Regions from separate parts of the Paenibacillus sp. Negev47 genome, predicted to be linked through region 4. Evidence: riboswitches for the same ligand, from Rfam matches in the RefSeq annotation. Region 4 holds a riboswitch; each other region holds the start of a gene.
What was found. Region 4 has a riboswitch for thiamine pyrophosphate ahead of AC4G47_RS12225 (thiamine phosphate synthase). Riboswitches for the same ligand answer to the same signal wherever they lie in the genome.
Positions count from the first base shown of each region.

Region 1: another riboswitch for thiamine pyrophosphate. It lies ahead of AC4G47_RS02235 (ABC transporter substrate-binding protein); the one in region 4 lies ahead of AC4G47_RS12225 (thiamine phosphate synthase).
Region 2: another riboswitch for thiamine pyrophosphate. It lies ahead of thiC (phosphomethylpyrimidine synthase ThiC); the one in region 4 lies ahead of AC4G47_RS12225 (thiamine phosphate synthase).
Region 3: another riboswitch for thiamine pyrophosphate. It lies ahead of AC4G47_RS25665 (ABC transporter ATP-binding protein); the one in region 4 lies ahead of AC4G47_RS12225 (thiamine phosphate synthase).

Region 1 covers NZ_CM177754.1:459,849-463,701, reverse strand. Annotated here, with positions in the region: gene AC4G47_RS02240 (phospholipase D-like domain-containing protein) at 1-1,254, opposite strand, end outside; TPP riboswitch at 1,616-1,728, shown strand; gene AC4G47_RS02235 (ABC transporter substrate-binding protein) at 1,937-2,977, shown strand; gene AC4G47_RS02230 (MTH1187 family thiamine-binding protein) at 3,202-3,492, shown strand; gene AC4G47_RS02225 (ABC transporter permease) at 3,492-3,853, shown strand, end outside.
Region 2 covers NZ_CM177754.1:5,909,268-5,913,120, forward strand. Annotated here, with positions in the region: gene thiC (phosphomethylpyrimidine synthase ThiC) at 1-1,723, opposite strand, end outside; TPP riboswitch at 2,142-2,255, opposite strand; gene AC4G47_RS26590 (IclR family transcriptional regulator) at 2,404-3,147, opposite strand; gene AC4G47_RS26595 (alpha/beta hydrolase) at 3,508-3,853, shown strand, end outside.
Region 3 covers NZ_CM177754.1:5,703,553-5,707,405, forward strand. Annotated here, with positions in the region: gene AC4G47_RS25655 (pectate lyase) at 1-468, opposite strand, end outside; gene AC4G47_RS25660 (radical SAM/SPASM domain-containing protein) at 794-1,669, opposite strand; TPP riboswitch at 1,951-2,053, shown strand; gene AC4G47_RS25665 (ABC transporter ATP-binding protein) at 2,214-2,981, shown strand; gene AC4G47_RS25670 (ABC transporter permease) at 2,968-3,780, shown strand.
Region 4 covers NZ_CM177754.1:2,652,233-2,656,085, reverse strand. Annotated here, with positions in the region: gene thiO (glycine oxidase ThiO) at 1-1,111, opposite strand, end outside; gene AC4G47_RS12225 (thiamine phosphate synthase) at 1,129-1,821, opposite strand; TPP riboswitch at 2,016-2,125, opposite strand; gene AC4G47_RS12220 (ABC-F family ATP-binding cassette domain-containing protein) at 2,200-3,750, opposite strand.

The DNA of each region.
Region 1 (3,853 bases), 2.2 Mb from region 4:
CTCTGTTAGTTCGTTGGCGAATGCAGAACCAGAAATGACCACAGCAGATTCGGTATTTAGAAAGGCGGATCTGGGATCAAGATTATACGAACCAACCATGCTGAGGTAATCATCCATGACAAATGATTTGCCGTGTATGGAATAAGGGCCTTGGTATTCATAAATGGCCAGACTGGTATCAAGCAACCGTTTCTTAGAGCTTAAGTATCCCGCGAAAGCCAAAGGGTTAGGGGTCTGCTGGATTGAATTGGTTAGCATGACCCATTCTGCTTTTGGATTCATCGACAGATGTACTGCTTTCTTCATTTTCTTGGTAGGAATGGCATAAGGCGTCTGAAGGTACACTTTCGACTTTGCTTGATTGGCAAAATGAACAAATGCTCTCCACATGGTCGGGTCTTTATACAGCCTTTGGATTGGATTGTGAATGAAAGCGACGTGGTCGGAATGAAGAGCTCCTTGAGCCCATTCCTTCGGCAACACTTTAACAAAAGGATCGCTCTGAGCCCGAGCTTTTTTATATAACTGAGCCAGCTGAGCCAGCTCTTTTAACCCCTTTGCATGATGCTGACGTTTTGCATGTTTTTCTAGTTTGGTGAATGGATGGTTCCATAACCGATCTATATATTTTTTCATTTCAACAACCGTGCTGTTCGTATTATGGTTTGGATTGTAAACAAGGACATCCCGATCGAATACATAGTCTTTTTGGGGTTGCAATGCCATGTATCTATCACCAATATTTTGGCCGCCAATGATGCCATATGTGTTGTCGACAAGAAGGATTTTGTCATGCAGACGGTTATGCCATGTCCATGGCATAAATATGTGGAGTGGTTCATAATACCTTAACTCCACATTGGGGTGAGCTGCAATGGCATCTGGAATATCACGCAATTCTCCGCGCATGTTGTGAAAAATCCCGTCTAAAATGATTCGAACATGAACACCCCGATCAGCTGCATCGAATAAAGCAGCAAAAAAGAGTTGAGATGTTTTTCCTTTTTGGATGGAGTAATAAGCCAGGTCGATGCTTGTTTTCGCCTCTCGAATGGTCTGGATTCTCACCTGACCGGATTGAAAGCCGTCCTCCAAGAGCAATACGCGATCTGTTGTACTTCCTCCTGTTAACGATTTTTGCATATCCGTATTTTCAATAGTAGATGGAGACAGAACCAAAAATAAAAGGTAAGCTGTGAAAAAAACGTATACACAATAGGACAGAATAATTGCGAATATGGTTTTAAAGATCATTCAGTACGCCCCCATTTTTATGTAAAAAGTAATTATTTGTATAGCAGTACTATCTCCTTCTGTATCTAAATTATGTTGTTTAATTAATCAAGCGACTCCGGTCAAGGTCAAACGATCAAAAGCTCAGCTCGGAGCGACTCAGAAACAGGTAGGCTATGACCCGAAATCCGATGCTTTTGCACTCAGTCAGCTTTCCTTTTATAATTCGCCACGATAATTGATAAAAATCACACATCTAGAGAGGTCGTTATACTCATGTATAATGGCCTCTTTGATTAATTCATACGTGCCCCCATCCAGTTCCTGACTGGACACGTTCCACCTGCTGGCCTATAATTACCCTAGTAATGCCCGTAACTTCATAGTTTCCCAGGGGAGTCGGAATTGGCCGGCTGAGAGTGTATCCCACCAAGATACTAACCCTTAGACCTGATCTGGATCATGCCAGCGTAGGAATCGGAGTATATCGAATTGGCACAGCCCTATGGCTGAACGCCACCTCTCTAACGCCTGCACGCGTCCCGGATTACGGGGCGCTTTTTTGACGTTCTTTTTGAATAAAAAATAACGTCATCCAGATCTCAACTGGTATAAATCTGTCGATTTATGCAAGATGATTGGATATGAAGCCAAGGAGTACCCCGTGCCACTCGGCCGGACATACCGAAGGAGAGAACCACAGATGAAATGGCGTAAAACAATGGGATTGTTGCTCTTATGCGTGCTTATGGTGACTGTAGCCGCATGTGGCGGCAAAGAAGCTGCCCCAGCAGGGCAGAACGGCAACACGAACACCGAAAACAGCAACGAAGGTGACACTTCCGCCCTGAAAGATATTAAAGTGGTGCTCGACTGGACACCGAATACGAATCATACCGGCCTGTATGCCGCTGTAGATCAAGGTTTTTACAAGGCTGAGGGCTTGAACGTAGAGATTGTACAACCAGGTGCCGGTGGCGCAGATACAATGGTTGCCTCCAATGAAGTGCCTTTTGGCGTAAGCTATCAGGAGAGTGTAACTCAAGCCCGCACACAGGGTGTTCCATTGGTCTCCATCGCAGCAGTTATTCAGCATAATACATCCGGATTCGCTGCTCCGGCGGATCGGAATATTAATTCACCGAAAGACTTTGAAGGCAAAACCTATGGCGGTTGGGGTTCCCCAGTGGAAGAAGCCGTGATGCAATCCATTATGGAAGGCGACGGAGCCGATGTATCCAAAGTGAAAAATATTAACATGGGTGATGCCGACTTTTTCACCGCAGTGAAACGGGACATTGATTTCGCGTGGATTTTCTACGCCTGGACGGGTATCGAAGCCGAACTGCGCGGGGAACCGATCGACATGTTATATGTGAAGGATTATTCAGAAGCATTGGATTACTACACGCCTGTCCTCGTAACGAACGAGCAGACGATTCAGAATGACCCTGATCTGGTGAAAGCATTCCTGAAAGCCACTTCCGAAGGGTATCAATATGCGATTGATCATCCCGAAGACGCAGCGAACATTCTGATCAAGGCCGTACCGGATCTGGACAAGGAATTGGTACTGGCAAGCCAGAAATGGCTTAGTCCGAAGTACACGGATGACGCCCCGCGTTGGGGTGAACAAAAACAGGAAGTATGGCAGAACTACACCGACTGGATGTTTAGCAAAAAACTGCTGGATGAACAGATCGATGTGAGCAAGGCATATACGAACGAGTTTTTACCCAAATAATAATCTAACTGTTAAGTTGACCTTTATGTACACAAGAACGAAGAGTGCAGAACCCATCTGAAGAAACAAAGTGTTCGCCTTTATCCCCGGATTTCCCCATTGAAAAGGAATCAAGAAATCCGGGGATAACAGCGATCGGAGGAGGGTACTGCAATCGGAGTGGTAAAGTGTACATTCGCTATGTTCGACTTATACCACCCATTCGAAAGGAGCTGTGATCTCTCATGGCAAGCACACTGCTTAGCATTCAAGTTATTCCGAAAACGCCAAATGGCGAGAACTCTTATCCTTACGTAGATCGCGCCATTGAAGTTATTCAACAATCTGGTCTGAAGTATCAGGTGAACCCGCTCGACACCACCATGGAGGGGGAACTGGAGGAACTGTTGGAGGTTGTCCGCAAGATGCATGAGGTACTTGTGGAAGCTGGCAGCCCAAGCATCATCTCCCAGATCAAAATCGCCCATAGCCCTACCGGCTTCAGCATGGACACCCTGACGGAGAAATATCGCTAATGCACGCCTATTTCAAAAGCGTATGGCCGCCCTTTGTGGCGGTTATTCTCTTTATAGCGATATGGCAGGGGGCCGTTTCCCTGTTCCATATCGAGAAATGGATGCTGCCGGCACCGTCCGACATCGCCCGCGAAGCGGCATCCCAGGCCGAGCGACTTGGCATGCACGCCTCCGCAACCATTCAGTTAACGCTGATCGGATTCGCGGCAGGCACGGCGGTCGGATTGCTGATTGCGATGGTGCTCCATTTGGTCCCTTTTCTCAAATCAGCCCTGTATCCTTTACTTATTCTTAGTCAAAATATTCCGACCATCGCGCTGGCGCCGCTCCTGTTAATCTGGTTCGGATTCGGGCTGCTGCC
Region 2 (3,853 bases), 3.3 Mb from region 4:
CGGACAATCCTTTGTCCGCGGCAAAGGCACGAATGTCCTGCGTAATGCGCATGCTACAGAACTTCGGTCCGCACATGGAGCAGAAATGAGCTTCCTTGGCCCCTTCTGCTGGCAGCGTCTCATCATGATAGGACAGCGCACGTTCAGGGTCCAGTGACAGGTTAAACTGGTCACGCCAGCGGAACTCGAAGCGCGCTTTGGACAGGGCGTCATCCCGGCGCTGGGCACGTGGATGGCCTTTCGCCAGATCCGCGGCATGGGCTGCGATCTTGTAGGCGATAACCCCTTCCCGCACATCATCCTTGTTGGGCAGGCCCAGATGTTCTTTTGGCGTAACATAACAAAGCATGGACGTGCCGAACCAGCCAATCATGGCCGCCCCAATGGCGGACGTGATGTGATCGTATCCCGGCGCGATGTCGGTCGTCAGCGGCCCCAGCGTATAGAACGGTGCTTCCTGACAGATCTCCATCTGCAAGTCCACATTTTCCTTGATCTTGTGCATCGGCACGTGACCCGGGCCTTCAATCATCACCTGCACATCGTGCTTCCACGCGATCTGTGTCAGTTCTCCAAGCGTCGCCAGTTCCGCCATCTGAGCTTCATCGTTGGCATCGTAGATGCTGCCTGGGCGGAGACCATCTCCCAGTGAGAACGCTACATCATACCTTTTCATAATCTCGCAGATTTCTTCAAAATGGGTGTACAAAAAATTCTCCTGATGATGCGCAAGGCACCATGCTGCCATAATGGACCCACCGCGAGACACAATGCCTGTCATCCGCTTGGCCGTCATCGGGATATAACGCAGCAGTACACCTGCATGAATCGTAAAGTAGTCCACACCCTGCTCTGCCTGCTCAATAAGCGTGTCCCGGTATAACTCCCAGGTCAGCGCTTCCGCTTCGCCATTCACCTTCTCCAGCGCCTGATACAGCGGCACCGTACCGATTGGCACAGGTGAATTGCGAATGATCCATTCCCGGGTGGTATGAATGTCTTTGCCTGTGGACAGATCCATTACGGTATCCGATCCCCAGCGTACCGCCCAGGTCATCTTCTCCACCTCTTCTTCGATGGAAGAAGATACAGCAGAGTTGCCAATGTTGGCATTGATCTTCACATGAAAATGACGACCAATCAACATCGGCTCACTCTCCGGGTGATTGATGTTAGACGGCAGGATGGCTCTTCCACTCGCCAGTTCCTGGCGCACGAATTCCGGCTCCACGCCTTCACGAATGGCAGCAAACTCCATCTCTGCCGTAATGACTCCCTGCCTCGCATAATGCATCTGAGTCACACAGCGTCCCGTCTGTGCTCGCAGCGGTTTGCCACGCAATCCAGGGTACTCTTCGGCTCCAGCTCTCTTCCCTCCGGGCTTTAATCCGTTATCCTCGGGTTTAACTGTACGGCCTTGGTAAGCCTCCACATCGCCACGCTCTGTGATCCAGCGGGTACGCAGGGCTGGTAGACCTGCCCGGATATCGGCATGAAATGCGGGATCAGTCATGGGACCGCTCGTATCGTAGACACGCAGCGGTTCGTTATGCTCCACCCCTTGGGGAGTATTCGTGTCATGAAGGGCTATTTCACGCTCCGGAACAGCAATGTCCGGCCGTGAGCCCTGAATGTAGACTTTGCGGCTGCCCGGAAAGGGCTGAACCCGTCCGGCCGCCTCTGTTTTCTTTTCCACCTGCTGACCCGTAAGTTCCTGTTCCATCGCTTGTTGTCCCGTTTGATCTCCTGTACTCATGTTCACTTGTCTCCTCCTTAGTGTTCCTTCGCTTGGTTTGGTTGGTATCATCATTAGCTCGCTTACGTACCTGTCCCAAATCAACGCAATGCAGAGAAGAAAGAGCGATCCTACACCAACCAGAGGAGACATCATTCATGTACAGTTCACAACATAACGGAGGTTACCACAGATCATGGATCTACACTGATTTCTCTCCTTATCCAAGCCCACTTTGCAGGTTATTGAAAAAGAAGCCCATGGAGTCCGCACTATATCGCCTGTTCCCTGTATATAAAAAAGCCGGTCCCCGAAGGAACCGACTTTTATGTCCATCACCAATAATGCACCTTCAATCAGCTCCTTAACGGAGCACTGCAAGGGTCACATTATGTGGTGGTTGTGGTCATATCGCCGATTACTTCCCTACGCTGGTATGATCCAGATCAGGTGCAAAGGGTCCGGAATCTCATGCGATTCCGTCTCAGTCCGGACAGTTCGGACTCCCCCAGTAACGTTAACAAGTTGCGGCTTACACAAGCCGCTGTTCATATGCAATGAAGCTGGCCCCGCTGGGCCGTCCATTACAGAGTAGCGCAACCGGAACATAAAAACAACCTTTATATTCCAGATTGCTAACTTAATTGGTGACAGACCTTACATCAACATCAGGATAACATGAGCCCCATCTGCGTAGCAGCTTCCTTTAGCACAGGTGCGTATTCGTGCAAAGTCTCCTGCGAGAGTCGGCTGACAGGTCCTGAGACCGAGAGCGCAGCTGCAATATTGCCTCTACGATCCATAATCGGCACCGATACCGCCGCAGCTCCCGGCTCACGTTCCTCGTAACTCGTGGCATATCCGTTATCCCGGATGTCTCCCATCTGCGCCAAATACACCGCTGGATCGATAAATACCGGCCATTCAGGCCCATTCATCAGTTCTTCACGGTCCTCGTCCGTCGCAAACGCCATCAAGACTTTGCTGGAAGCCCCGACAGATAGCGGGAGTCTAACCCCGACGGGAGCAACACGGCGAATTGCCTGATCACTTTGTACAGCCTGAATCCGAATCCGTTCACTGCCATCACGCAGGTACAGACTTACGGTCTCTCCCAACCGGTCTCTCAGTCGCTCCATTGCAGGCAGCAGCAAAATCGCCGGATCATCACTGCGTGACATATGGGCTGATAGCTCCCAGATTCGTATGCCAAGTCGGTACTTCTCCGTTGCCGCATCCCGGATGACAAAGCCTCGATCCTCCAGCGTAGCCATCAGGCGATGCACTGTACTTTTGTGCAAACCAATCTGACTGGCAATTTCGGTGAGTCCCAGATCACTGCGCGTGGTAAAACATAATAATATATCCAGCGCCCGTTCTACAGCCCGGACGGTTAACTTACGATCTTCCATGGCATAATGCCCTCCTCATGTTTCATCACATGAAACTTGGTTACATAAATTATATGAGAAACGGTCTCATCTGTAAACCAAAAAAGAGTCAAGATCTGAATAGGCCAAGTTATAAATATTTCCTTTTTATAAGACTAAATCCCCTGTAATTTACTCGCTAAGGGAATGTTACCCATATATCTTAAGAACTATATAACAATTGCGTAACAAATGCCCTCAATCAATTGACTTTGACTATATTGGAACATACGATAAAGATATATTACTTTAAGATATCGCTCTGAAGCAGGTTCTGAAATAGACGTAATTCTCTTTTCATGTCGTTGTTATCTTCAACTGAACTTCAAAGGAGGGGCATTCATGTATCCAACATCCCAGAGCGAAGCCCCGCTGCAAACAAAAGTGTCCGATCTGCCCTCTTCGTTATCACCGAGGCTGATTCGGTTCAAACATATTATCGTAGCGTTGCTGCTCTCCGTTGTATTTTTCCTGCTGTTTTGTTTTATTGCACTGCATGGTTATATCGCATGGGTATTATCCAACCCAACTGTAGCGCCTGTCTTCTCCAATCCGATGCAGGCCAAGAACATGAAGTACGAAGACATCACGTTTCCGGCAGCAGATGGCAGCCGGACGATGCAGGGATGGTATATTCCTGCTGACAACACTGCGAGCAAAACGATCATCTTCAGTCACGGATATGGTG
Region 3 (3,853 bases), 3.1 Mb from region 4:
AACCAGCTTGCCAATATCATCTGCACGGAAATTTTTGATGTTAATCGTTCCGGCTGCATTCATCTGGAACACTTTATCATAGGCCTTGTACGCTGCTCCGCCGGTAATATTGACCGTTCCGGCCGACTTCAATGTTAGTGCATCCTCGCCCACGTCCTGCCAAACCACATTCGATATATTACAGTTTCCATAACAGTGAACACCATCGGCAGCAGGTGATCCGATATTTACATTTTTGAGCGTGGCCCCTGCCTCCAGGCGAAAGACTGGCTTTTGACCCTCTGCTTGAGATCCGTCGCCCAGTGTGGAAGGATTGGCTACAAAGGTTTTGCCTTGACCGTCATAGGTCGTATTCTTTGGAACAATAATAGTTGAATTTACAACCGTAGGTGCAGCCGCAGCCGGAACTGCACCAAATATGGAAGCAACCAAACCAGCGGACAGCAACAACGTCAACATTTTTTTCATAACTTTATTCCTCCCTTATTCTCGTTTTTTGGTAGTACTAGCCTGAGCTTGTACTGGAATTTCGCCAGAGGTGCACCTCTGTCTGAAATACAACCTAATCCTACCAAATAAGGAAGGGGACAAGAATAATCATTAGATCACTTTTACACTTCCCAGCATAGAACCTGATGTTTCAGCATGCTTTGTGGTCCCGTGTTTACTTGTTATGTACCGATATCAACTTCGGATATGCTCTATTTACAACCTCAATATACACAACAAAGACCACATCATCTGTTACAGACAACGTGATCTTATGAAAACATGATTGTATTCACTTTATATTCTAGGCTCCAAACCGCTGACGATACCCGCACTTCCGGCACAACTCTTCCACTGCTTCCCGCTTGGAAAAACCATACACCAGATTGTTGGCTCGCTCACCCTCAATAATCTCCGAGAATGACTTCTCGTGCACGTTACCGAGGTTAATGACACCCTCACCATCAAGACAGCATGGAACCACCGTTCCATCCACTAGCACAGCCGCCTGACCGCGTAGTGCATGGCAAAATCCTTTCCCGTCATCTTCCGGTGCATCCAGACTCGGCCACTGGAACTCATGATCCTGGTTCAGGTATACATTTGGGGCGATTTTGACCCCGCTGCCTGGAACCACTTTTTCTTCAATACGAAAGTCCAGATTGAACTCACGTTCCAGCACTTCAAGGGTCTCCCGATTTCGATTCATCTGAGCATTCGTAAAGTTATCCTGCGTCAGATTCCATAGCCGGAATGAGATGATAACATTGTGCTTCACCGCTTCATGTACAAAAGACAGGATGTTGCTCAGGTACCCGTCACGATCAGTTGAACCTTCATGCCCATCGAAGCTGTGCAGAGAGAAGTTCATCTGTCGCAGCGCCGGTTTGCCGAGCAATTTATGCTGAGTCTTGGGCAGCAGCGTACCATTCGTTGTAATGTTCACCTTGAGTCCCTTCGCATGTGCGGAATCAAGCAGCAGATCTATTTTGGGATGCAACAAGGGTTCACCTTTGACATGTAAATAAATATGGTTGGTATGTGGTTTAACTTGATCCAGTATATTGTTGAAGACTTCAGGGTCAATGAATCCTTTGGCACGCTGTGTCTGCGGACAGAAGCTGCATGCCAGATTGCAGATACTTGTGATCTCAATATATACTTTTTTGAACGTTTTCAACTCGGGTCCCCATTCTGCTTAGGAGGGAGAAATCCCACCTGCATTTGTGATCCGGCCAATATGCGCCATCCCTATTATATCGGGTTCTTGAGCCGAGGTAAATTGTTCGATTGTTCTAAGCACAACGAGGGACAAAAGAAATTCATTCCAACTGAAATTTGTATGATTACAACCTCGCTCCTCGGATCTGACTCCAATTCACCTCAACAATTCCATCATGCTGCCTCTTTACAGTTCATGTTCAAGTGATATATGCTGAACACACAACTGCATATCTTGTACATTTGCACTAGGGGAGCCCTGCGGCTGAGACGAATATGACTATTCGGACCCTTTGAACCTGATCTGGATCATACCAGCGGAGGGAAGTGGAGCGGCCTTTTAGTAAGCGGAATTTTATCATGTATATGTGAAGATAAATTGCGGATCTAACTTACAGACCCACTCATTTCTCCGGAAATGGGTGGGTCTTTTTTGTTTCTTTTGCAGAGCACAGGATGTCGTTGTTATTTCACCAGTCTGACATTAAGGGGGTGAGGATCAGATGGCCAACCATGTAACCATTCACAACGTAAGCTTCGCTTTTCCCGAAAAAAAAGATTCACCCGTACTCTCCAATGTGTCGCTTCAGGTTCAACAGAGAGAATTTGTCTCACTCATTGGCTCCAGCGGATCAGGTAAAAGCACGCTCTTCAAGCTGCTCGCAGGCTTGCATGAGCCAACCGTCGGCACCATCGACATTGCCGATGTACCGCAAGGACAACGGCTCGGACGAGTCGCCTATATGCCGCAGAAAGATCTCCTGTTGTCTTGGCGGACCGTCTTGGAGAACTGCATGCTACCTGCTGAGTTGGCACCAGGTCGACAGAACAAGGACAAGCTGCGGGCCGACATCATGGCTGGATTAGCCAGGTTCGGCCTGTCAGGTTATGAACATTCCTATCCGGATGAGTTATCCGGTGGCATGCGGCAGCGGGTAGCACTGCTTCGTACTTTGCTTACAGGCGGACAGCTCATGTTGCTGGATGAACCCTTCGGTGCGCTCGACGCCTTAACCAAACGAGAAATGCATCGCTGGTTGTTGGAGCTGTGGGAGGGCTTTGGCCAAACCGTCCTGTTTATTACACATGACATTGAAGAAGCATTGCTTTTAAGTGATCGTATTATTCTACTAACTCCAGGCGGACAAGGTCAGCAACTGTGGGAAATGACGGTTCCTTTGCCACGTCCAAGGCATTCGGACCTGATCTACGAACCGGCTCTCGTGCAGATGAGACGACAACTGGAGGAACAATTGCATGCGAAGCGATAAGGTTAGCGTCCAGACGTGGCTCTCGAAGTGGTTTTCCCAATATGGTTTGTTCATTCTGCTCATGCTCTTTTTACTGGCGATCTGGGAAACGATTGTACGTATGGGATGGGTGCCTTCCTTCATCATTCCTGCACCCACGGCCATCGCAGGCTCACTGGTTGAGCATCGTCGTCTGCTGCTGACCATACATCTGCCTGCTACCTTTATGGAGGTTGCTGTTGGTTTTGGCTTGTCCATAGTGACCGGAATTGCGCTGGCGACAGGCATGCATATGAATCGCTCGATTGAAAAGGCCTTATATCCCTTCATCGTGATCAGTCAGACGATCCCGCTGATTGCCCTGTCCCCCGTATTCATCCTGTGGTTCGGCTACACGCTGTGGAGTAAAGTCGCCGTGGTGTTCCTGATCGCGTTCTTCCCCATTGTGGTCAGTACCTACGATGGACTCCGCCAAGGCGACCCAGAACAGCGTGAACTACTACTCACCATGGGCGCCAGCAAATGGGATATTTTTCGCAAACTCCAGGTTCCGCTGGCACTCCCTTCATTTTTCTCGGGGCTAAAGATGTCTGTGGTGTACTGCGTGGTTGGGGCAACGATTGGCGAATGGCTCGGTGGCAGTAAAGGGCTCGGCTACTTCAGCCGCCGCATGTCCAGCAATATGAATACGGATGCGATGTTCGCCGCTATTGTGCTGTTATCCTTGCTGGGAATCATTTTGTTTGCACTGATTGCTTGGCTGGAGAAACGGTTTAGCTTACGGCGTCATCGTCATGGAGCCAAAAGGAAAGTTGGATAGAACTTAGACAGAAATTAGATGTAAATACAGGAGTTACGATTTTCAAAATATACCTTATGCACAATTTCAGCAG
Region 4 (3,853 bases):
CATTACGGTAATGCCCAAAGGCGGCGAACAACCCGGGAACACTCTCGCAAGCACCTATATAAGGCAGTCCATCCGGAGTGGCTGGTCTTACGCCTGCCCATGCTCTCAAAAATCGAGCTTCTTTCATTCCAGGTACCCAATAGGTAGCTGCTGCTAGCAGCTTCTGTACACTCTGGACTGAAACGTTCAGATCCGTTCTGCCGGGCAGACTGGTTGCCCCAAGCCAAACTTCTCCATTGGCTTTCGGAACAATATAGATATCTTCGGCATACACCGTTCTATCAGGTCTGTACCCTGCATGTTCAGCTGAGAACTGAACAGCAGCTATTTCTCCTTTTACCGACCACACAGGCAAGCTCAGATTCACATGTCTCATTAATTCTTCACTCTGTAATCCAGCCGCTATAATGACATGTTTGCATGTCATCTCACCGATCGATGTGCTGATCCCCTGTACACCATGTTCGTTTGCTTGCACGCGTATATCCTGTATCCCTTCCATTACCCGTGCTCCCATTGCTTGAGCGGATGCAGCGTATGCCTTTGTTAGATTGACAGGTAGAATCTCACTCTCGTAAGGCCTGTAGTAGGCTCCATACGTATCTCTGTTAAGCCATGATGTCTCCTGTTGCACAGTGTAACGATCCCACCACACCTCATCAGCAGACAAAGCAGAATTTCGATTGTTCTTATAGCTGCTTAATTCACTGTATGAACGAAAAGGGGTCAGGAATCCCTGGCGTTGCAGACCAACCTCTAACCCGCTAAGGGTAGCCATTAGCACCTGTTGCTCATGAAGTAACTGTCTGCTCTGCCTGGCAAGCTTAGCCATCAAAGGATGAGCAAACTCCTCACTGTCTGCCGCCAGCATTCCAGCCGCGGCGCACGAAGTTCCTCCCGCGATTGCTGAACGCTCTACCAGCAGTACCTCCTGTCCACGGGAGGCAAGCTCATATGCAATGGCACAACCAACGACGCCTCCACCTACAATAATAGTTTCGGCATGAATCTTATCCGGTCTATCCGTAACACTTTTGCTTCTTGATTCCGGTTCAGATTTCAGTTGATGACTGAAATGATTTCTGTTCTGACCCGATACGATCTCTTTCATCATCTCATCTCCTTGATTCAGCGGCTCAGACTTTCTGTATCTACAATAGCCTGTCTTAATGATGCAGCAGCTCGATCCGGTGAATTACCCCATATGTACGAGATCACGGCAACCCCTTGTGCTCCCGTTGAGCGGATCGCTCGAATGTTCGCCGGTTTAATGCCCCCAATCGCAATGACAGGAACGGAGACACCAGAGCACACTTCAGCAAGAGCGTGCAATCCTCTTGGGTCAAGATCAGGCTTACTGTTGGTTGCATAGACATGCCCGAAGAAAAGGTAATCGGCTCCCCGTTCTTCAGCGATTTTTGCCTCATCGATTGAATGAACAGATACACCCAGACGAAGTCGTTGCACATTGCTTATGACAGCAGTGTTGTACATACGCATAGCCTCTTGCCCCCAGTGCACACCGCCATAGGTTTCATTCTGTGAGGGCAGTTCTGATCCATTGATAACGATGCGGCAAGATGGAACTCCAATGCCACGCAAACTTTCAGCCCAACCGATCTTTTGTTGCCATGTGAGTTCTTTCTCTCGTATGTGAATATAGTCGACCCACGGCCACACGTCCTTTGCTGATTTCACAAAAGAGGCTTGATCTTCTCCCCCCGTAGATACAACATGCAGTTCAAATGATCCGTGTACATGTTCATGAGAAATTGCCGTACTGTTCATCTCCTTCCATGCGTGAATGCTATAAAAATACAAAAAAAGCCACTCCCGTAGGGGAGTGGCTGCGTATTAATAATTGGAGCAGATGACTGACTGATGCATACAGTTCATTTCGTACAAAACAGCTATGGAACTTATACCCATAACTTATACAAGGAACTGCATGTTTCAATTCGCTAAGGCAGTCAGTTGAAATTCTTTCGAATTTCCGTTTGCTCAGGTCATTTACTGAAACGCGCGCGCCACTTCCCTACGCTGGTATGATCCAGATCAGGTGCAAAGGGTCCGGAATCGCATTCTTCCATCTCAGCCGCATCGTGCGGCCCCCCTAGTGTTCATATGAAGTTGTAGCTTATGTTACCATAGACGGTTTTTTTTGTCACCGTCAATTCTATTAAACGTTCCCTGAATCGTCTAGTTTTTCTCAGACCATTCTTCGACATTCCATGTTTTGGTGACCCAACCCTCGTAGAAATCAGGTTCATGAGATACCAACAACACCGTTCCCTTGAATTCTTGCAAGGCACGCTGCAACTCGGCTTTTGCTGTGACATCCAGATGGTTCGTCGGCTCATCGAACAGAATCCAGTTGCTCTCACGCATCAAGAGCTTGCACAAACGAACCTTGGCTTGTTCTCCACCACTCAGCATGTTAAGCGGACGGGTAATATGCTCATTTTTTAATCCACAGCGAGCTAGATGCCCTCGGACTTCATTCTGTGTCAAATGTGAGAACTCATTCCAGACATCCTCAATCGGCGTGATGTTCCCAGCACGAACTTCCTGCTCAAAATAGGCCGTTTCGAGATAATCTCCCAAAAAGGTCTTTCCACTGAGTGGAGATATCTTGCCCAAGATGGTTTTCAGCAGCGTCGATTTACCCACACCATTACAGCCTACAATGGCAATTTTTTCACCACGTTCAATCGTCATCGTCATTTTAGGCAGCAAAGGATACGTGTATCCAATTTCAAAATCAATACCCTCAAAGACCGTTTTGCTACTCGCGCGGGCATCCTTGAATTTGAACGTTGGTTTGGCCGCCTCATCTGGACGATCAATACGTTCAATCCTGTCCAGTTGCTTCTCCCGGCTCTTCGCTCGACCTGAGGTTGAAGCACGTGCTTTGTTACGCTGAATGAAATCTTCCTGCTTCTTGATGTACTCTTGCTGCTTCTCATACGCATCAATATGCTGGGCTTTATTCATATCCGCCATCTCCAGGAACTTGTTATAGTTCGCTGCATATCGCGTTAATTTGGCAAATTCCAAATGATAAATGACATTCACGACTTCATTCATGAATTCCGTATCATGGGAGATTAGAAGAAACGCATGCGGGTAGTCCTTCAGGTAACGTGACAGCCATTCAATGTGCTCTACATCCAGATAGTTGGTCGGCTCATCCAGCAAAAGAGCTGTAGGTTTCTCAAGCAGAAGCTTGGCAAGAAGCACCTTGGTACGTTGCCCCCCACTTAGAGCTGCGACATCACGATCAAGACCAATTGCGGACAAACCAAGACCATTGGCCATCTCTTCCACTTTTACGTCAATCAGATAGAAGTCGCCCTGCTCCAGTTGTTCCTGAATATCGCCCATCTCTTCCAGCAACTGTTCCAGCTTATCTGGATCTGCATCCGCCATCTGGTCTGTAATATTCATCATTTCTTTTTCCAATTCAAGCAACGGAAGGAATGCATCCTTAAGCACGTCACGAATGGTTTTGCCCGGCGTAAGCTTCGTGTGCTGATCCAAATATCCATAACGGACCTTAGGTGTCCATTCCACTTTTCCACTGTCTTTAAGCAATTTACCTGTAAGGATGTTCATTAGTGTGGATTTACCCACACCATTGGCACCAACAAGTCCTACGCGCTCTCCGGCGAGTAAGCGAAACGATACATTTTTAAATAACGTGCGATCTCCAAAATTGTGACTCACGTTCTCTACTGACAATAAACTCATAAGATGAGGTTGCTCCTATCTATTAGACATTACTTTTTTTTATTGTTCCGAAACCCTATTCTAGCACAGGTCCTGTCTTTTCTGAAAGTAATGTAAACAGTTC